3 regions of the Gordonia hongkongensis genome follow, and region 1 is predicted to be linked to each of the others. Evidence: riboswitches for the same ligand, from Rfam matches in the RefSeq annotation. Region 1 holds a riboswitch; each other region holds the start of a gene.
What was found. Region 1 has a riboswitch for thiamine pyrophosphate ahead of MVF96_RS05285 (TenA family protein). Riboswitches for the same ligand answer to the same signal wherever they lie in the genome.
Positions count from the first base shown of each region.

Region 1 (7,211 bases):
CATCGCCGAGACGTTCGCCGAACTCGTCACCGGCCAGATGCGGGAGACGGTCGGGGTCAAACCCGGCGCCGACCCCATCGAGCACTACCTGCAGGTCGTCTGGGAGAAGACCGGCTCGCTGATCGCCGCCGCCGCCCGCTTCGGCGCGATGGCCTCCGGGGCCGAGCCCGACGACATCGAGCGGCTCTCCCGCATCGGCGACATCGTGGGAGTCGCCTTCCAGGTGTCCGACGACATCATCGACATCAGCTCGGTGTCGGTGGAGTCGGGCAAGACCCCGGGCACCGACCTCCGCGAAGGCGTCCACACGCTGCCGGTCCTCTACGCGCTCACGGGCGACGACGCGACGTCGGCCCGGTTGCGCGAACTCCTGGTGGCCGCCGACGGCGCCGCCCGGCCGCTCACCGACGACGCCGAGGTTGCCGAGGCGATCGAACTGCTCGGCTCGTCGGCGGGTATGACCGCCGCCCGGGCGAAGTTGCAGGAGTTCGCCGACGAGGCGCACGCGATGCTGGCTGAACTTCCCGAGTCGCCGGCCCACCGTGCCCTGGCGTCGCTCGTGGACTACACGATCGAACGCGTGGGCTGAGGGGTCGACCGGCAGGATCTCTGCCCAGCCGGCTCAGCGACCGTCGCGGGCCATCTCCTGCAGGCGGCGGATGCGTTCCGCGGTCGGCGGGTGGGTGGCGAACATCTTGGCCATCCGGTCGGTCGCGCGGAACGGGCTCTCGATCATCATGTGCGACTGGGCCGCGATGTCGGGCTGCGGCGGCAGCGGCGCGGCCTGTACCCCGCCGGAGATCTTCGCCAGCGCTGATGCGAGTGCGAGCGGATCCCCGGTGAGTTCGGCCCCGGACTGGTCGGCCTGGAACTCGCGTGAGCGGGAGACGGCCAGCTTCACCAGGGTGGCCGCGATCGGTCCCAGCAGCGCGATGAGCAGCATCGCCAGCGGGTTCGGCGCGTTGTCCCGCCCGCCGAACGCGCCCATGAACATCGCGAAGTTGGCCAGGCCGCTGATCACCGCCGCCATCGCGCCGGCGATCGAGCTGATGAGGATGTCGCGGTTGTACACGTGGGACAGCTCGTGGCCCAGCACGGCGCGCAGCTCGCGCTCGTCGAGCAGGTGCAGGATGCCGGTGGTGCAACACACCGCGGCGTTCTTCGGGTTGCGGCCGGTCGCAAACGCGTTGGGCGACTCGGTGGGGGAGATGTAGAGGGCGGGCATCGGCTGGTGTGCCGTGGTCGCCAGCTCACGCACGATCCGGTACATGACCGGTGCCTGCAGTTCGGTGACCGGTTGCGCGTGCATCGCCTTCAGCGACATCTTGGCGCTGTTGAAGTAGACGTAGGCGTTCATGCCGACGGCGACGATCACCGATCCCCACAGGATCAGCGGGCTCTGGAACAGTGCGCCGATGCCGACGATGATCGCCGACATCAGACCCAGCAGAGCCGCCGTCTTCAATCCGTTGAAATGCATCGGGTCCTCGTCTGTCCGGCGCCGCGGGTCTCGGGCTCCGCGGGCGGCCCGGGCGAACCCGGTGCCGGCCGCGGAGTGCAGGCGCCTCATCCGGTCAAACGACGCAGCGCCCGTCTGGGTTTCCGACGGTCGGGGTTCGGTGCCGCCGACCCACCGACCGGGCGGGTCAGCGGTAGTTGACGAACTGCAGGGCGATGCCGAAGTCCTCGCCCTTGAGCAGCGAGATGACGGCCTGCAGGTCGTCGCGCTTCTTGCTCGACACGCGCAGTTCGTCACCCTGGATCTGCGCCTTGACGCCCTTCGGCCCCTCGTCGCGGATCTTCTTGGAGATCTTCTTGGCGTGCTCGGAGTCGATGCCCTGCACCAGCGAGCCGGTGATCTTGAAGGTCTTGCCCGAGCCGACGACCTCGCCGGCGTCGAAGGCCTTCAGCGAGATGTCGCGTCGGATCAACTTCTCCTTGAACACCTCGAGGCCCGCCTGCGCGCGCTCCTCGGCGTCCGAGGTGATCACGATGTTCTCCTCGCCGGACCACTCGATGCCGGTGTTGGTGCCGCGGAAGTCGTACCGCTGCGACAACTCCTTGGCAGCCTGGTTCAGGGCGTTGTCGACCTCTTGCCGGTCGACCTTGCTCACCACGTCGAACGATGAATCAGCCATGTCCGACAGGGTATGTCATGGCGATCAGCGCAAGTGGGCGGCCGCGGGGGTCTACCGGGACGTCCGACGCTGTGCCTGCTCGGCGAGGGCACGACGTGACTCGTCGTGGAGCACCTCGAGCAGTTCTCGCTCGAGGGCGACGAACTCGGGAGCGGTGAGCCCCGCCGGATCGCGCGGGCGCGGGAGGTCGACACGCACCTCGTGGACCACGGTGGCCGGGCGGGCGGACAGCACGATCACGCGGTCCGAGAGGTGGACGGCCTCGCGGACGTCGTGGGTGATCATCAGCACCGTCCACCGATAGCGCTGCCACACCGACTGCAACCACGTCTGCATCTCGGTCCGGGTGAGTGAGTCGAGGGCGCCGAACGGCTCATCGAGCAGCACCAGGTCGCGATTCGAGACGACGGTGCGCAGGAGTGCGGCGCGCTGTCGCATCCCGCCGGACAGCTGGAACGGGCGGGCGTCTTCGAATCCGGCGAGTCCGAAGGCGGGGAAGAGGTCCGCGGCCCGGCGTCGGGCCTCGTTCGTCGGCACGCCCTGCACCTGGAGCCCGAGGATGGTGTTGTCCAGCACGGTGCGCCACGGGAACAGCAGGTCCTTCTGCGGCATGTACGCGCAGTGTCCGGCGACGGCGGGTTCGGAGCCGACGGACGCGCTGCCGGAATCGGGGACGTCGAGTCCGGCCAGCAGGCCGAAGACGGTGCTCTTGCCGCATCCGCTGGGCCCGATGACGGAGACGAACTCGCCGGGCTCGGCGGTGAACGACACCCCGTCGAGGACCTCCAGGGGCGGTTGTCCGCGGCCGGGTCGCGGATAGGACTTGGTGAGCCGGTCGACCACGAGCCGGTGGTCTGGGACGAGCCGGTGGTCAGTCATGGTGGTTCCGGTCCTCGGCGCGGGCCCAGGGCGCGACGACCCGCTCGACGGCGAAGGTGAGCAGGTACAGCGTGACGCTCAGGAGCGCGGTCACCAGCACTGCCGCGAGCACCAGGTCGGTGCGGAACGAGTTCTTCTGCAGGCTCATGTAGATGCCGAGCCCCTGGGTGGCGCCGACGTACTCGGCGAACACGGCGCCCACCACCGCATAGGTGATGCCGATCCGCAGCGCGGTGAAGAACCTCGGTAGCGCGGACGGGAGCCGCACGTACCGGAAGACCTGGCGGCGGGTGGCCCCCATGCTGCGCATCAGCGCGCCGGCCTCGCGGTCGGTGGCGGCGAATCCCTCGATCAGGCCGATCGCCACCGGAAAGAACGTGACCAGGGCGATGACCAGCACCTTCGGGAGTAGGCCGAAGCCGAACCAGATGATCATCAGCGGTGCGATCGCGATGATCGGCAGGGTCTGGGAGGCGACGAACAACGGCACGAACGCCCGTCGCAGCGCCGGCGAGAAGTCGACGACGATGGCCAGCAGCCAGGCCAGGACCATTGAGACCGTGAACCCGATCAGGGTCACCTGCAGCGTCGCCGCGGCGTGCACCCCGATCTCCGCGCGGTGCGACCAACCCTGCGCGACGACGCGCGACGGCGACGGCAGCACCTGCGGCCGGATCCCGCTGACGTCGACGTAGACCTGCCAGACCGCCACCAGGACGACCACCGCGACGAGCGCGGGCGCGATGCGACGCAGGCCGGTGCTACCGAGGGTGTCGAGGTAGTCATTGGTGAAGTACGTCGACCAGTCCGGCTCGGTCGTGAGCGGCGCCCCGTCCGGGCCGGTCAGCAGACCACTGCGGTACAGGAACCCGGAGTTCCCGGCCCACTGTTCGAGCGTCTGTCGCCCGACCCGGCCGTCGGCGTCCTTCATGTACTGACCGGCGAGCATGCGCTGGCTCTCGAACACCAACTGCTCGTCGTTGAACGCACCGGGGTTGGCGGCGAGGAGGTCGCGGGCCGCCGCGTCCGGGTCGTCGGCCGCCGCCTGGTAACCGCGCTGCAGCGCCGTCACGAAGGCCGCCGCGCGGTCCGGGTTGTCCGCCAGCCAGTCCTCGTTGGCGTCGACGACGATCGCGTATGCCTCCGGGAATCCGAAGTCGGTGTAGTGGAAGTACCTCATCGGGGTTCCGCGATGCTCGGCCTCGATGCCCTCCCACGCGAGATAGGAGACGGTGAAGTCGGCCTGACCGGAGTAGACCGCCTCGTATGCCGAGGTTCCGAGGGTCACCGAGGTGAACTCGCCGGTGCCGCCGTCGTTTCGGATCACCTGCTCGAGGGTCTTCTCCTCGCCCGGGTCGCCGAAACCGGCGTATGTCTTCCCGTCGAGGTCCTTCGGGCTCGTGATGTCGCGGCGATCGGCGCGGACACCGATGCCGGTGGCCCACTTCTGCAGCGGCGCGAACACGGAGATGGTCTGCGCGCCCGATGCCCGCGAGAAGGTCGACGAGTTGTGGGTGCTGATCCCGAACTCGGCGTTGCCCGCGTCCACGATGGTGTCCACGGCGGTGTTGTTGTACGGCAGGATCTCGACGTCGAGTCCGGCCTCCTCGAACCAGCCGCGCTGCTGCGCCACGAACAAGCCCGTGTGGTTGGTGTTCGGGGACCAGTCGAGCGCGAATCGGATGCTGCCGTCCGAACCGGCGCCCGAACCGCACGCGGTGATCGCCGACGACGCGACGACCGCGGCGGCGAGCACGGTGAGGAGGCGGCGCGCGCGGGCGCTCATGCGGCGGGCCACGGTTGCGGGTTCAGCGCGGTGTCCCAGAACAGAAGCTCGAACCGGGTGGCGACGGTGAACGCCGTGGCCATCGCGGCCCGCTCCCGCTCGCCGGCGTGCGCCGCGGCCTCGTCCACGAGTTCCCTTGCCCGCGAGGCGGATTCCTGGAATTCCGGGGCGTCGTAGGTGGTCACCCACTGCGCGTAGGGGTGGTTCGGGTCGGCGGCGAGCACCTGGGCGGCACTCGCGGCCAGGGCCCGGCCGACTTCCGCGTAGATCCAGAAGCAGGGCAGGGCCGCGGCCGCGCCGACCGCATACGACTCGGTCGCGGCGACGGCCGTCAGGTAGGACACGTACCCCAGGCACGCCGGCGACGGCTCGGGCTCGCCCTCACGCGGAGGCAACTGGCCGCCGTTGAGCAGGTCGCCGTGCAGCGCCGACTCGACGGTGGCCGCGGTGGCCGAGGAGTTCGCCCAGAACCCCGCGGTCTGCGGGTCGGGGGACTTCGACGCCAGGATCGCCAGCGCCTTCGCGTACCCGGCGAGGTACAGCGAGTCCTGCTCCATGTAGGTGCGGAACACCTCGAGTGGCAGCGTCCCGTCGCCGAGCCGCCGCAGGAACTCGAGATCATCGATCGCCGTCCGCAACCCCTTCGTCTCCTCCCAGAGATGGTCGGAGAAACGGCCGGAGACCGGCATGTGCGCATGCACAGACATGACATCCCTTCGTCAGCATTACCTGGACAGGTTCTCGGGTCTCATCTCAGCCCCGCGTCGCGGAGCACCCCGTGTCAGAACGCAGACACAGTAGCAGTAGGCACGTTCGACGCACGAGGCGTCGCCGATGACGGCGCGCGGAACGACCGAGGTGGTCGACGCCGCTCACGAGCCGCCCCGGAGGGTGCGGGGTATCGCAGTGGGACGCCTGTGCCATGACCGCGCCACGGCTCGCTGACCAGCCGGTTTGCGCGTTGATGCGGTGTTCGTTGTATTCTTCACGGCGTTGTTCGTACGGCCGTCACGGTGGCCGGAAGAGCGGCACGGCAGGTTGCCCGAGCGGCCAAAGGGAGCGGATTGTAAATCCGTCGCGCAAGCTACATAGGTTCGAATCCTATACCTGCCACGGCGTGGTCCAATCTCGCGAAACTGCTCTACAGACGGTCTCCGACCAGCGATTTGTCTAGCGCAGACGCGAGTGTGTAACCTCGTTAAGGCTCTCGGGCGCAACCGCCCGGGGCACGCCCCCTTAGCTCAGTCGGCAGAGCGTTTCCATGGTAAGGAAAAGGTCGACGGTTCGATTCCGTCAGGGGGCTCGCTGGACGAGAAGTCCGCGGGGCGGTGTAGCTCAGCTGGTTAGAGCGCACGACTCATAATCGTGAGGTCGAGGGATCGAGTCCCTCCACCGCTACACATCGGGTCCGACCGGAACCGAGCGCAAGGGTCGCAAGCCCTGAGGGAACTTCCGAACCCGACCACGTACCACCCGAAAGAAGGCAATCAAGTGGCCTCCTCAACAGATGTTCGCCCCAAGATCACCTTGGCCTGCGAGGTGTGCAAGCACCGTAACTACATCACGAAGAAGAACCGCCGCAACGATCCCGATCGCCTCGAGATCAAGAAGTTCTGCCCGAACTGCGGCAAGCACCAGGGGCACAAGGAATCGCGCTGACGCCGTCGTCGGCCGTTTCGAAGTACCACCAGCAGCGGGCTGCCTCTCGATGAGGCAGCCCGTCTTGCTGTGTCGGCCGAAGGAGTAGAGCTCAATGTCACAGGTAAGCGGAGCCGAGATCCAGGATCGTCCGGACGAGGCGTCGAACGGTGGCGCGAAGCCGACCCCCGACGAGATCGCCGCCCACACCCAGAGCCTTGTCGGCTTCCATTACACGGTCGACGATTATTACGAGATCGGCCGCGAGGAGATCCGTAAGCACGCGATGGCGGTGCAGGATGCGCACCCGACCCACTGGAGCGAGGAGGGCGCCCGGGCCTTCGGTCACGACCGCCTGATCGCCGCGCCGACCTATGTGTCGGTGCTCGGGATCATCGCCCAGCGCAAGCTCTTCGAAGACGTCGTCACCGGCTACGACATGTGGCAGATCATGCAGACCGACCAGCGGCTGGTCTACCACCAGCCGATGAAGGTCGGGGACCGCCTGATCTGCGACGTCTCGCTCGAGTCGTTCCGGCACGTGAGCAGTCCCGAGATGATCGACCTGATGGTCACCAAGAACGTCATCTGGAACCAGCACGACGAGCCGGTCATGACCACGTGGACCTCCCTGGCCGCGCGTCCCGGCATGGACGTCGACCCGGAACTCGAGGCCTCCCTCGACCACGTGATGATCAAGGTCGACGCCATCGGCGAATCCGGGCACACCGTCGAGCCGAAGGCGGGTCGCTACGACCTCCCCGACCCGA
Region 1 is NZ_CP095552.1:1,166,410-1,173,620, forward strand. Features, by position in the region: gene MVF96_RS05255 (polyprenyl synthetase family protein) at 1-589, shown strand, start outside; gene htpX (zinc metalloprotease HtpX) at 623-1,480, opposite strand; gene MVF96_RS05265 (YajQ family cyclic di-GMP-binding protein) at 1,647-2,138, opposite strand; gene MVF96_RS05270 (ABC transporter ATP-binding protein) at 2,190-3,017, opposite strand; gene MVF96_RS05275 (ABC transporter permease) at 3,010-3,771, opposite strand; partial or broken gene MVF96_RS05280 (ABC transporter substrate-binding protein) at 3,793-4,803, opposite strand; gene MVF96_RS05285 (TenA family protein) at 4,800-5,510, opposite strand; TPP riboswitch at 5,498-5,592, opposite strand; tRNA gene MVF96_RS05290 (tRNA-Tyr) at 5,836-5,916, shown strand; tRNA gene MVF96_RS05295 (tRNA-Thr) at 6,034-6,106, shown strand; tRNA gene MVF96_RS05300 (tRNA-Met) at 6,128-6,201, shown strand; gene rpmG (50S ribosomal protein L33) at 6,295-6,462, shown strand; gene MVF96_RS05310 (fused (3R)-hydroxyacyl-ACP dehydratase subunits HadA/HadB) at 6,557-7,211, shown strand, end outside.

Region 2 (7,211 bases), 500 kb from region 1:
TTGTCAGCGACATGTCCTTCGTTCCTCCGGTCGTGATGCACTCGAGCACCGATGATCATAGGGAATCTTAGGGCAGCCTAATCAAACAATCCCCCGCGGGTCGACAGCCGGCCTCCCGCCCTGCATCGACCGGTAAGGTTACCCTATCCTGCCTGTGTTTGAATGAACTCATGCCGACGCATCTCGACCCCGCGACCGATCTGCTCGACGGTTTCGCTCCCCACACCGACGCACAGGCACAGAAGTACCGCGACGCCGGCGTCTTCCTCGACCGCCCGTTGTTCGCCAGCCTCGATCTGGCCGCCGAGCGAACTCCCGACTCCCCCGCGCTGACCGATGCCTCCACCGACGGACCGCGCACGCTCACCTATGCCGAGTTCCGCGACGCCACCCTCCGTCGTGCCGCCGGTTTCGTCGCGGCCGGACTGCAGCCGACGCAGCGGGTCGTGTTGCAGCTGAACAACTCCCTCGACTTCGCGGTCACCCTGTACGGCCTTCTGCGCGCGGGCGTCGTGCCGGTGATGACCCTGCCCGCGCACCGGATCACCGAGATCGCCCATCTCGCAGCCGGTGCCGGCGCGGTCGCCTACATCGGTGAGGACGGCCGCCGGGGTTTCGACTACCGCGAACTCGCGACCGAGTTGCAGTCACGGGTGCCCGACGTCGCCCGGGTCTTCATCTCCGGCGAACCGGGTCGATTCACACCGCTCCCCGACGCCGACCCCGCCTCGGTCGAGCTCCCGGCTGCCCCCGACGCCGGGCTACCCGCCCTGTTCCTCGTGTCGGGGGGCACCACCGGACTGCCGAAACTCATCGCACGCACGCACGACGACTACGACCTCAACGCCCGGCTGTCCGCGGACGTCGCCGGCCTCACCGCCGACGACACCTACCTCGTCGCGTTGCCGGCCGCGCACAACTTTCCGCTGTGCTGCCCGGGAATCCTGGGCGTCTTCGGCGCGGGCGGCCACGTCGTCTTCGCCGACAACCCCAGTCCGGACAACACTTTCGACCTCATCGAGCGGCACCGCGTCACGGTGACCGCGCTCGTCCCCGCGCTCGCGCAACTCTGGTGCGCGGCGACCGAGTGGGAGCCGGCGGACATCAGCTCCCTGCGCCTGCTGCAGGTGGGCGGCGCCAAGCTGGCCCAGTCCGACGCCGTCGCCCTCGACGCGGCCCTCGGCCCCGTCGTCCAGCAGGTCTTCGGCATGGCCGAGGGGCTCATCTGCTACACCCGGGCCGACGACCCGCGTGACTTGGTGCACCAAGTGCAGGGGGCACCGATGTCCGAGCTCGACGAGGTCCGGGTCGTCGATGAGCACGGAGCCGATGTCCCCGACGGGGAAGAAGGCGAACTGCTGGTGCGCGGGCCGTACACGATCCGCGGCTACTACCGCGCCACGGCGCACAACGAGAAATCCTTCACGCCGGACGGGTTCTACCGGTCCGGGGACAAGGTCACCAGGCTGCCGTCGGGGCACCTGGCCGTGACCGGCCGCATCAAGGACACCATCGTGCGCGCCGGGGAGAACGTCGCCGCCGACGACGTCGAGGAGAACCTCCTCGCCCACGATTCGGTCCGGCAGGTCGCGGTGGTCGGGCTGCCCGACGACGCGCTCGGTGAGAAGATCTGTGCGGCAGTCGTGCTCTCGCACGAACACCCCCCGGCCCGACCACTCGAGCTCGCCGCGATCCGCACCTTCCTCGCCGACCGCGGTCTCGCGTCCTTCAAACTGCCCGACGTGATCCGCGTCGTGACCACCCTGCCGGTCACCGCGGTCGGCAAGATCGACAAGAAGGTGCTCCGCGAGACATTGCTGTCGGAGCCGTCGGCGGGCTGAGCCGAGTCGGAGCCCGTTCCTCACACCGGCGCGAGCGCGACCACCGCTTCCTAATCCGAAAGAAGCGCATAACCCCTGCTCCCTAATCCGAAGAGTTAGGTGAGGTGGCTGCTCAGGCCGCTCCGTGGGGTGTGATGGTGACGTCGTATCCGAGTTTGTGTAGGTCGTAAATGGCGCGGTTCTTGGTGCGTTCGGGGTGGCGTTGCTGGTGGTAGTCGGGGCCGGGTTCGTCGTAGACGACGTTGTCGGTGAGCATGATCCAGACCACGGTGAGCAGGGTGTGCTCGAGGGCGACGATCGCTTTGGGTTTGCCGCGAGAGCGGACCAGGCGCCGGTACTTGGCGTTGAGGAACGTGCCTTTGTGGCTGGCGATCGATAACGCTGTAGCCCCGAGAGCACCTTTGAGGTGACGGTTACCGGGGCGGGTTTTGACGTTTTTGACCCGTCCGGCGGATTGGTGCTGGCCGGGGCAGACTCCCGCCCACGAGGCCAAATGGCCTGGTGTGGGGAACTGGGCCATCTGGCCGCCGGTCTCGGCGATGATCACATCGGCGGTGGTGGTGGAGATACCCGGGATCGTGCAGATCAGGTCGCGTTTGGCTTGAAACGGCGCCATCACCTTCTCGATGCGCTCGGTCAACGCGTCGATCCGGGTGGTGTGTTCGGTGATGAAATCCAGATGCAACTCGACCAGGAACGCGTGGTGGTCGGTGAAGCGGCCCTGCAACGCCTGGGTCAACGCGGGGATTTTGCGGCGGAGTTGTTTCACCGACAACTCCGCCAACACGGCGGGATCGCGTTCACCCTTGACCAGCGCCTGCAACATGAATCGTGACGAGACCCCGTTGATATCGGAGACCACCACCGACAGTTTGATGCCGGCGTCTTCGAGGACTTTCTCCAACCGTTGAATCTCGCGGCCGCGTTCGCGGGTGATCGCGGTGCGGGTGCGGGTCAGATCGCGTAACCGTCGGATCGGTTCGGGCGGCACGAACGAGGCCCGCAACAGCCCGTGGGCGGCCAGCTGCGCCAGCCACGCCGCATCCGACACATCGGTTTTGCGGCCCGGGAGGTTCTTGGCGTCGTGGGCGTTGACCAGCATCACCTCGAACGGGGCGTCTTCGAGGAGGTAGTAGAACGGTTTCCAGTAGTCGCCGGTGGCTTCCATGACCACACACGTCACCTGCTCGGCGATCAGATAGTCCCGCAGCCGCAGAATGTCGCCGCTCATCGACGACCAGGTCGTGGTATCTTGCACGGTCTTTCGGCCCGGACTAGCCAGGCGGACACAGACTTTCACATCCTTTTTGGAGACATCCATCCCGGCGCATCGGGGATGCAGCACTTCCATCTCGGTTTCCTTTCGAGTCCTCGGAAGTGGGCTGCGGACGGGGCAAACAAATGCAGGAGTCTAATCCGCGTGCTCGTAGCAACAATCCACGATTCCCGTGGCAGGCCCCGCGCCTCACACTGAGGTACTGGCTCTTCGGCACAAGGGAGGAATTCAAGGTCACCGCATCCCACCCCTCCACTATCAACCCCCCACGCGCCGGTGACCAGCACGAACTCTTCGACCCCCACGACGGCCGCCAGGCCGCAGATACTGAGGTGCGAGGAGCGATAGCGACGAGCCTCGAAGGGTCCGGCGAGGAATGTTCTGGAGCCGCCGAGGCTTACCTTCGGATCACACCGGCGCGAGCGGCACGATCCCGGGATGGCTGTCGAGGTAGCGCTTGGTGAACGTGCACACCGGCCGGAGGCGGGCACCCTGTTCGCGGGTGTAGTGCACGGCGCTACGGGTGAGTCGCGTGGCGAGTCCGTGTCCGCTGTATTCGTCGTAGAGCACGGTGTGCAGCACGGTGATGGTGGTCTGACCGTCCGCCGACTCGGTCGAATAACCGAGCACGCCGACCAGGTCGCCGGCGACCCAGAGTTCGAATCGGTCGCGGTCGGGATTGTGTACCACCTGCGAGATCTGTTGCAGGATGGACTTTGCCGACTGTGGTGGTCGCTGACGATGCTTGCGTAGCACCCGACCCTCCTCACCTCGTGATCGCGGACATCGGATCACCGGCGCGTACCTGCCACACGCGACAGCGCCACCCCTGTGATCCGGGTCACACGGTACCTTACGGAACCGTAACTGCCGACCCCGATCGTGTGATCGTCGCAAATCGATACGGTCTTCCCCACCCGCACGACCCGACCGGACGATGCGATGTAGGGTGGCGGACGCACGACAACTACACACCGCGGGGGCTCTCACGATGACCGAGGGCTGAGATGGCGACGGGCGGTCGCCGACCGCTCGAACCTGTCCGGGTAATGCCGGCGTAGGGAGACCAGCCATGGGCACACGTGTATCCACCACCCGCAACAGCAGCGCACCCGCCGATTCCGGGTTCCTGACCCTCGGCCCGATCGAGGGCAGCGCCAAGCACTACCTCGCCGTCGACGACCTGCGTGTGCCGCAGCGTCGAATCCAGCTCACCAACGGCGAACACCTCGACGTCTACGACACCTCCGGCCCCTACACCGATACGGCGGCGCACATCGACGTCGAGAAGGGCCTCACCCCCACCCGCGACAGCTGGCATCGGCCCGACCCGATCGACGGCGCGAGCACCCAGCTGGCCTGGGCGCGTGCCGGCATCATCACCGACGAGATGCGGTTCATCGCCGCCCGGGAGGGCGTCGACGCCGAACGGGTCCGGTCGGAGGTCGCCATCGGCCGCGCGGTCATCCCGGCCAACCACCGCCACCCCGAGTCCGAACCGATGATCATAGGCAAGAACTTCGCGGTGAAAGTCAATGCGAACATCGGTAATTCGGCGGTGCGCAGCTCGATCTCCGACGAGGTCGAGAAGATGGTGTGGGCCACCCGCTGGGGCGCCGACACGATCATGGATCTCTCGACCGGCGCCGACATCCACACCACCCGCGAGTGGATCATGCGTAACTCGCCGGTCCCCGTGGGGACGGTTCCGATCTACCAGGCGCTGGAGAAGGTCAACGGCGATCCCGCCTCGCTGACCTGGGAACTGTATCGCGACACCGTCATCGAGCAGGCGGAGCAGGGCGTCGATTATATGACCGTCCATGCCGGTGTCCTGCTGCGCTACGTTCCGCTGACCGCGAAGCGGGTGACGGGCATCGTCTCGCGCGGCGGTTCGATCATGGCGGCCTGGTGTCTCGCGCACCACCGGGAGTCGTTCCTGTACACGCACTTCGACGAGTTGTGCGAGATCTTCCGCCGCTACGACATCACGTTCTCCCTCGGCGACGGCTTACGCCCCGGGTCGATCGCCGACGCGAACGACGAGGCGCAGTTCGCCGAGCTCCGGACCCTCGGCGAGTTGACCACGATCGCCAAATCCCATGGCGTGCAGGTCATGATCGAAGGTCCGGGTCACGTCCCGATGCACAAGATCGCGGAGAACGTGCGCCTGGAGGAAGAACTGTGCGAGGAGGCGCCGTTCTACACTCTCGGGCCCTTGGCCACCGACATCGCACCTGCCTATGACCACATCACCTCGGCCATCGGCGCCGCGATGATCGCTCAGGCCGGCACCGCGATGCTGTGCTACGTGACTCCGAAAGAGCATCTAGGACTTCCGGACCGCGACGACGTCAAGGTCGGCGTGATCACGTACAAGATCGCGGCGCACTCGGCCGACCTGGCCAAAGGCCACCCGCGGGCACAGGAACGCGACGACGCACTGAGCAAGGCGCGCTTCGAGTTCCGCTGGACCGACCAGTTCAATCTCGCCCTCGACCCCGACACCGCGCGCGCATACCACGACGAGACGCTGCCCGCCGAGCCCGCGAAGACCGCCCACTTCTGCTCGATGTGCGGACCCAAGTTCTGCTCGATGCGGATCTCGGCGGACGTCCGCGCCTACGCCGAGGAGCACGGTCTCGTCACCGCGGACGACATCGACCGGACTATCGCCGAGGGCATGGCCGCGAAGTCGGCCGAGTTCGCCGAGGCCGGTAACCGCGTGTACCTCCCGCTCCAGACGACCGGCGGCGCCTGATGCGCACAGACGACGCACGACGACGCACAGTCGACGCGAATCAGCGCACGGTCGACGAACAGGCCTACACGGGACTCCCGCTGTCACCGCCCGGAACGGCCCCGGTACGGGTCCTGACCATCGCTGGTTCGGACTCCGGCGGGGGCGCGGGGATTCAGGCAGACATGCGCACCTTCGCCCTGCTCGGGGTGCACGGGTGTGTCGCGGTGACCGCGGTGACGGTCCAGAACTCGGTGGGCGTGAGCGGGTTCGAGGAGATCTCACCGCAGACCGTGGCGGCGCAGATCGACTCCGTGTCCGGTGACATCGGTGTGGCCGCGGCGAAGACCGGGATGCTCGCGTCGGCGCCCATCATCGAGGCCATCGTCGAGCAGTGCCGCACGAGCGGTATCGGCCGGGACACATCCGTTCCGCTGGTGGTCGATCCGGTGTGCGCGTCGATGCACGGCAACCAGCTGCTCGCCGACTCGGCACTCGACACCCTGCGGCACAGCCTGTTTCCCCTCGCGACGGTGGTGACCCCGAACCTGGACGAGGTTCGCCTGATCACCGGGATCGAGGTCACCGATACCGCGTCGCAACGCGACGCGGCCAGGGCGCTGCTCGATCTCGGGCCGCGCTGGGCGCTGGTGAAAGGCGGGCACCTGCGAAGCTCGGACCACTCCCCCGATCTGCTCTACGACGGCGACCAGTTCATCGAGCTCAGCCACGAACGCATCGACACCCCGCATGACCACGGCGCCGGCGACACCCTCGCCGCCGCGATCGCATGCGCGCTGGCCCACGGGCACGACGTTCCCGCGGCGGTCGGCTTCGGCAAGGACTGGGTGACCCGCTGCCTGGCCGCTGCGTATCCACTGGGCGCCGGCCACGGTCCGGTCAATCCGCTGTGGCGTGTGGGCGCCGGGTCGGCGGACTGACGCGACGCCGGTCCCGAACCGGAGAACAGACAACGCTCCCCGACGGCGACCGGCGCCATCGGGGAGCGTTGTCTGTGTCGAGGGACCGTCAGGCGGTTCCGCTGAGGGCCTTGCTCTTCAAGTGCTCGAACTCCTGGGGTGTGATCGCGCCCGAGTCGAGCAGGTTCTTCGCGTCGGCGATCTGCTGGGTCGGCGAGGTGCCTGCGACGGACCGGATGTACTCGTCGGACGCCTGCTTGGCCTCGTTGTACGCCTCACGCTGACGCTCGGCCATCCCCTTGCCCTTGGCGAGCAGGTACACGATGGCGGTGAGGTACGGGAGGAAGATCAAGAAGACAATCCAGGCCGCCTTCTGCCAGCCCGACGCGGCCTTGTCCCGGAACAGGTCGCTGATGATGTGCCACAGGACGATC
Region 2 is NZ_CP095552.1:667,680-674,890, reverse strand. Features, by position in the region: gene MVF96_RS03065 (salicylate synthase) at 1-13, opposite strand, end outside; gene MVF96_RS03060 ((2,3-dihydroxybenzoyl)adenylate synthase) at 171-1,841, shown strand; gene MVF96_RS03055 (IS110 family RNA-guided transposase) at 1,954-3,192, opposite strand; gene MVF96_RS03050 (GNAT family N-acetyltransferase) at 3,526-3,873, opposite strand; TPP riboswitch at 4,093-4,182, shown strand; gene thiC (phosphomethylpyrimidine synthase ThiC) at 4,190-5,878, shown strand; gene thiD (bifunctional hydroxymethylpyrimidine kinase/phosphomethylpyrimidine kinase) at 5,878-6,798, shown strand; gene MVF96_RS03035 (SHOCT domain-containing protein) at 6,887-7,211, opposite strand, start outside.
Region 2: linked by a shared signal. The riboswitch ahead of thiC (phosphomethylpyrimidine synthase ThiC) and the one ahead of MVF96_RS05285 (TenA family protein) in region 1 are both predicted to bind thiamine pyrophosphate.

Region 3 (7,211 bases), 1.7 Mb from region 1:
TGCCGGACGGTCTCGGGCCCGGTCAGAGAGACTCCGACGCCGGCGAGCACCTGCGCCGCCACGACCGCGACGACGGACACGATGGCCACCACCGCGAACGAGAGTCCGCCGAACACGACCGCTTTCGCGAGGAGGACCTGTGGCCGACGCGGAATCGCCGCGAACGTCGGTCGGATCGTGCCGAAGCGATATTCGGTGGTCACGCCCAGGATCGACATGATCGCGAGCACCGCGACCCCGAACTGGTTGACGCCGAGCAGGAAGTCGTCGGTCAGGGTGTCGGTCTCACCGGGACTGCCGTAGGAACCGCCGGCGATGGCGCCGAGCAGCACCGCGAAGCCCAGGCCCAGCACCACGACGACGCCGAGGCACCAGTACGGCGACCGGGTGCTGGCAAGTTTGATCCGTTCGGCGTTGATCGCGGCGATCACCGGTTCACTCCCCGTGGTTCCCGACGGCCCGGTTGTGGGCGTCGGGGTTGTGGACGTCGGGGTCGTGGACGGCGCGGTTGTCGACGGCGGTGTAGTCGACGGCGTGCGCCGTCATCGACATGAAGACCTCTTCCAGTGACGCCGACTCGGCGGCGAGTTCGTGCAGGGTGATGCCCGCGGCGGCGGCGAGGTCGCCGACCCGATCGGTCGTGGTGTCCGGCACGCGCATCACCGGGCGCCCGTGGGCATCCGGGTCGCCCGGCGCGGGATTCAGCCCCGCCGCCGCGAGCGCGGCGTGCAACTGTTCGAGCTGCGGGCCGCGCACCCGCACCGACTGCCGGGCCCGCCCGGTGAACTCCGCCACCGAACAGTCGGCGATCAGCCGGCCCCGCCCGATGACGACGAGATGGTCTGCGGTGAGCGACATCTCGGTGAGCAGATGGCTCGACACCAACACCGTCCGCCCTTCCGCGGCGAGCTTACGCATGAACCCGCGGATCCACACGATGCCCTCCGGGTCGAGGCCGTTGACCGGCTCGTCGAACAGCAGCGTGTGCGGGTCGCCGATCAGGGCACCCGCCAGCCCGAGCCGCTGCGACATACCGAGCGAGAAGCCGCCGGCGCGCTTCTTGGCCACCGAGGTGAGCCCGACCGTCTCGAGCACCACGTCGACGCGGGCGGCCGGAATCCGGTTGCTCGCCGCGAGCCACCGCAGGTGGGACCGCGCACTGCGATTGGGATGCACCCACCGGGCGTCGAGCAGCGCACCGACCTGCCGCAGCGGATGCTCGAGGTCCCGGTAGCGCTGCCCGTTGATCGTCGCCGTGCCCGATGTCGGGCGGTCGAGTCCGAGCATCATCCGCATGGTCGTCGACTTGCCCGCACCGTTGGGCCCCAGGAAACCGGTGACCCGTCCCGGCCCCACCTCGAAGGTGAGGTCGTCGACCGCGCGTTGACCGCCGAAGTCCTTCGTCAGATTCGCTACCTGCAACACGACTCGACCATAGCCGCCGAACCCCGAGCGGCCCGGTCTGTCATTCGGACGGCCTGCCGCGGGACCGCGCGTCAGTCCCGGTCGCGCCCGGGCGAGGACGCGTGCGCCCAGAAACGCTTGGGGATCCGGCCCGCACGCGCGGCCAGTCGGCCCCCGGCCACCGCGTGCCGCATCGCCGTCGCCATCAGTTCAGGGTTCTCCGCCCGGGTCACCGCCGTGGCCAGAAGCACGCCGTCGCAACCGAGTTCCATGGCCAGGGCCGCGTCGCTCGCCGTCCCGATGCCCGCGTCGAGAATGACCGGCAGCGGGTCGTCGAAGCGGGTGTGGCAGTCGTCGACGATCATCTCGATGTTGTGCGGGTTGAGGATTCCGAGTCCGGTCCCGATGGGCGATCCGAGGGGCATCACCGCCGCCACCCCGAGATCGGCGAGTCGCGCCGCCAGGACCGGATCGTCGTTCGTGTAGGCCAGCACGACGAAACCGTCGGCCACCAGTGCGGCCGCGGCGTCGACGAGCTCGATGGCGTCGGGCATCAGGGTGCGTTCGTCGGCGACCACCTCGAGCTTCACCCAGTCGGTCTCGAACGCCTCGCGCGCCAGTTGGGCGGTCAGGACCGCCTCGGCGGTGGTGTGACAGCCCGCGGTGTTGGGCAGGACGGCGATGTCGAGCCGGCGCAGCAGATCGAAGACCCCGGTGCCCGAGGCCGCGTCGACGCGCCGAACCGCGACGGTGGTCAGCTCGGTCCCCGACGCGACCAGCGCGCGTTCCAGGGTCGCGAGATTCGACGCGCCGCCGGTGCCGGTGATGAGTCGCGACGAGAAGTCGCGACCGGCGATGCGCAGATGGTCCGCATCCGGGATCGTCTCGTCGCCGGACCTCTGCTCGGTCCGCGAGGCGTCGGGCTTCAGATCGGCGAGGTCAGCCACCCTGCACCGCCGTGACGATCTCGACGACGGCACCGTCGGTCATCGTGTGCCGGTCCCAGCGGCCGCGCGGGACGACCGCGCCGTCCACCGCGACCGCGATCCCCCGGTCCGGCAACCCCAGCCCCATGACGACGTCGCGCACCGACGTGTCGGCGCCGACATCGACGCTCTTGCCATTGACGGTGATGTTCGCGGTGATACTCATTCCTCTGCTCCTTCCAGAATCGACAACACGCGGGCGGCGGTGCCCGGGGCGAGGACGATCCCGTTGCGCCCGTGCCCGGTCGCCACGACCGTTCGTGTGTCCACACGGGTGACGATCGGCAATCCGTCCGCGGTGCACGGCCGCAGACCGGCCCCCGCTTCGGTCAGTTCGTAGGTCCGCAGCCCGGGGAAGACCTCGATCGCGTCGGCGAGCAGATCCGCGACCCCACCGGCCTGTGGCGCGCGGTCGGCCGTCCCCTCGGCCTCGTACTGGGTGGCGCCGACGACGACTCCGTCCTCGCGCGGCACCAGGTACACGGCCCGCCCGTGGAGGCGTGCCCGGACGACGTGACCGGGCGGCGGCACCGACCAGCGCGTGCGGCGCAGACGGAGGATCTCCCCCTTCGCCGCATGCAGGTCCACGTCCGGCCAGAGGGCCGCGGTGCCGAGTCCGGCGGCGAGCAGGATCTGGGTGTCGGAACCGAGGTCGTCGAGATCGGCCAGGGATTCGACACGCGCGGAGACCAACTCGGCACCCGCCGACGTCGTGGCGGCGCGCAACGCCTCGAGCAGCCGCCGGTTGTCGACGGACCACTCGCCGATCGCGCGGTAGCCACCGACCAGTCGAGAGCTCAGCGACGGTTCCAGGGTCCGGATGTCGCGGCCGGTCACCGGCTGCAGCGCGGCATCGGTGGCGGGCTGCCCGGCCCAGACGAAGTCGGCGAGATGCCGCAGGTATTCGATGTCGGTGGCCGATGCCGCGACGAACAGCGAGTCGGTGGCGGTGACGACGCCCGGGTCGTCGAGCCGCTTCACGAGCGCCGGCCACAGCCGGACCGATTCGACCGAGAGGGCCAGGGACGCGTCCTCGCCGGGATGACCCTCGCCGAGTGAACCGAGCATGCCGCCGGCGACCCAGGACGCGCGCTCGTCGGTGCCGGCGTCGAGGACGCGAACCCGCCATCCGGCGTCGGCCGCGGTGAGCGCACAGGTCAGCCCGATGACACCGCCCCCGACGACAGTCAGGGCGCGGTGGGCAGGGCGCTGCGGTGGGGAGTCCACGCTGGGAATCACCTTCCTTCGCCGGAATGACCCGGATCAGGTTCGACGGTCAGCGGAATCTGTCCGCACTCTCAGCCCGGCCGATCCGGACTCCCGTGTGTTCGTGCGATCCACCCTACGCCGGGGCGTCGGGGGTCCGGTTAGCCTGGTCGGCGTGACGACCCCGAACCGCACCAGCTCCGCGTCGACGGACCCCGGCTCCGCGACGGACCGTCGCCGGCGGCTCTCCACGGCCCGCCTGTACCTGTGCACCGACGCCCGGCGCGAACGCGGTGATCTGCTCGACTTCGTCGACGCGGCGCTCGCGGGCGGCGTCGACATCGTGCAGCTGCGCGACAAGAACTCGCCGGGTGAGCGCGAGTTCGGGACCCTGGAGGCGGGCGAGGAACTCGAGATCCTCGCGGGCATGCGGACGGTCGCCGACGCGCACGGTGCCCTGCTGGCGGTCAACGACCGCGCCGACGTCGCGGCGCTTTCCGGGGCCGATGTCCTGCACGTCGGACAGGGCGACCTGTCGCCGTCGGCGGCCCGCCGGATCGTCGGACCGGACGTCGTCATCGGCGCCTCGACCCACGACCCCGAGCAGGCTGCCGCCGCGATCGCCGACGACGACGTCGACTACTTCTGCGTCGGTCCGTGCTGGACCACCCCCACCAAACCGGGCCGCGCCGCAGCCGGCCTCGACCTCGTGTCCTCAACGGCCGCAACACAATCAGCCAAGCCGTGGTTCGCCATCGGCGGTATCGATGCCGGCCGCGTCGGGGAGGTCACCGCGCTCGGGGCGCGGCGCATCGTCGTCGTGCGGGCCATCACCGCGGCCGCCGACCCGACCGCCGCAGCCACCGATCTCGCCGGGATGCTCTAGCGGTTCCCCCGGCGGAAACACGTTTGCCCGGTCGGTGTCGCGGGTCTATGGTGGACCGATCATGTTGTGCATCACGAGCGTTCTCGTAACCCGCCGCAGCGGGGTCTGAATCTGACCGACCCCCCGCTGCGGGTCGGTTGCGCTCTCCAGTCGGTCATCCGTTCTTCGACCGAAATCGGTTTTCGAGATGCACCCTCTTCATCTACCTCGTCGATCCTGTTCGTGGACCGAGCGCGACGACCGGCACGGCGGCGACCACTTCGCCGCACGTTTCGGCCGCCCGCTTCCCCCCGGGATGCACGAGGAGGCCGCCGGGATGACCTGGCAGGAATTCACCGACGAGTACTCCCGTGGCGGCACGATCCGGCTGGGCTCCTTCTCTGCCGTTCCGTGCTCGGGCGACCTGATCGAGTGCCGCGCGACGCTCGCGATCGCCGACCGCATCATGTCCCGCAGCGCCGTCGCCGCCGGCCCCGTCGGTGCGATGACCTCGATCCTGTACGACGTCGGCGCCCCGGTTCAGATCGTCCGGCTGCACCAGCGGGTCGTCGACGGCCTGGTCACGACGTTCCTGCTGTGCGAGCACGACGGCCGGCAGGCCTGGGCCGTCGGCGAGGGCGCGAGCAGCGACGAGGCGAACGTCCACGCGCTGGTCGCCGGGGCGAACCGACTGCTGGACGCCGGGGTGTGACCCTGGCCCTCAGTATCTGCGGCCTCGCGGCCGTCGTGGACTTCGAAAAAACCTCTGCTCCCTGAGGAGGCCGGAGCTTGCGGAGGCCGTCACGAAGGGTCCTGGCGAGATGGGTCGCCAGCCCTTCGTGGCAGTGAGAATGGGTGTGGGTGGTTGACCGGGTTTGGGTCTGACTTACTTCGTGGCTGACGGTGCTGTCATGGGCGAGATGTGTCGGCCCAGAACTTCGGTCGATCACCTGCACCAAGTGACCTTGAGGGCCGGGGCGGGTGTGACCTGATTAGGACCCTGTCTGGCTGGTAGGCCGTGACTCTTCACTGTCCTGTCCACCCGCCCCGGTGAGGTCATCCCACACCGCAGTGAAGGAGACATCGCCAGAATGGCTGAGACAACAGTGACCACGCAAGTGGTCGTACTCGGAGTCGACACCCATCAACAGACCCATCACGCCGCGATCGTCGCCACCGACGGCCGCCCGCTGGCCGATCGCGAGTTCCCGACCACCACCGCCGGCTACACCCAGTTGTGGCAGTGGGCGTGTGGCTTCGGCCGCGTCGAGGATGCCGCGGTGGAATCGAGCGCCTCCTATGGGGCCGGGTTGACCCGCATGCTCACCGCTGAAGGGGTGCGAGTGATCGAGGTCAACACCCCCGATCTGCCGCGCCGCTACGCCCACGGTAAGACCGATCAACTCGATGCCTACGCCGCGGCGATGGCAGTCATCACCGGCCGCGCCACCGCGGTGGCCAAAGACACCCGAGGCGCGGTCGAATCTGTTCGGATGCTCACCGTGGCAAGGGCTTCGGCCGTCGCAGAGGCCACCCGGATCGGTAACCAGATCCGTGACCTGTGTACCACCGCGCCGGCCGAGTTCGCCGATGACGCGCGCCAGGCACGCACCATCGCCAAGCGGGCAGCGTTCATCACAGACTTGCCGGTACCGGCCGAGAAAGCTGATCTGTCCGCGCCGGCCGCGGCGTTCGTGCGCGCGGCGCGGTCGCTGCTCGACCGACACCGACTCGCCCAACAAGAAGTCCGGTCCTTGGCCCGCGAACTGCAGCGACTGTTGGTGAAGGTGGTGCCGACCTTGTTGTCGCGCCCGCAGATCGGGCCGATCACCGCCGCACGCCTGGTGATCACCGCCGGTGACAACGTCGAGCGGATGGGCACCGAGGCACGGTTCGCCAAACTCGTCGGCGCCGCACCGTTACCGGCATCCTCAGGCAAAACCAGCCGCCACCGACTCAACCGGGGCGGGGACCGGCAAGCCAACAGCGCTCTGCACATGATCGCGGTCGGACGCATGAAATCCCACGCCCCCACCCGCGCCTACGTCGAACGCCGCTCCGCCGAACACAAAACGAAGAAAGACATCCTCCGCTGCCTCAAGCGATACATCGCCCGCGAAGTGTTCCGCGACCTCACCACCGACCTCGGAGCACTTGACAAGCTATAGGACCCTCTCGTCGCTTGCGCTCCTCGCACCTCAGGGAGCAGGGGTTATGCGATTCTCTCGGATTAGGAGCCTGCTGAATTAGGGTCCAGCCTGGGTTGAGGTTCCTGCTGCGGGGATGTGTCGGTTCCGGGGTGTGGTCGTGGTGATCGATCTAGGTGGGGCGGCGGTGCCGCGGTTCAGGCGGTGGCCAGTGTCCAGGTGCCGTTGGTGGTAGTCAGTCCGAGGGTGATCAGGCGGCGTAGGTTGATCGCGGCGGCGCGGTGGTGCAGCCAGTTGTTGTTGCGTTCGATTCCACGGTAGGGCACCCGCCGGTTACCGCGGGTGAGCCAGGCAATCGTCCGTTCGACCATGGGTCGATGCTGGCGGTAGGTGTCGGCAATAGTGTTGTCAGAGAAGTGTTGTCGGTGTTCGCGCTGGAGTTGGTGGTGTTCGCCGAAACTGATTTTGCGTCCACGAACCGCGGTGGTGCACCGTGCCCGAAGTGGGCAGTCTTGGCAGGCCGCACCGTAGGTGACGTGGCCTTTCGCGCTGACCGGTCGGGTCAGGTTGTTGGGGCAGGTCAATGTGTTCGCGTCGGCGTCG
Region 3 is NZ_CP095552.1:4,763,817-4,771,027, forward strand. Features, by position in the region: gene MVF96_RS21515 (ABC transporter permease) at 1-431, opposite strand, end outside; gene MVF96_RS21520 (ABC transporter ATP-binding protein) at 436-1,425, opposite strand; gene thiG (thiazole synthase) at 1,497-2,285, opposite strand; gene thiS (sulfur carrier protein ThiS) at 2,344-2,556, opposite strand; gene thiO (glycine oxidase ThiO) at 2,553-3,617, opposite strand; TPP riboswitch at 3,613-3,724, opposite strand; gene thiE (thiamine phosphate synthase) at 3,772-4,482, shown strand; gene MVF96_RS21545 (hypothetical protein) at 4,799-5,173, shown strand; gene MVF96_RS21550 (IS110 family RNA-guided transposase) at 5,553-6,629, shown strand; gene MVF96_RS21555 (IS1182 family transposase) at 6,806-7,211, opposite strand, start outside.
Region 3: linked by a shared signal. The riboswitch ahead of thiO (glycine oxidase ThiO) and the one ahead of MVF96_RS05285 (TenA family protein) in region 1 are both predicted to bind thiamine pyrophosphate.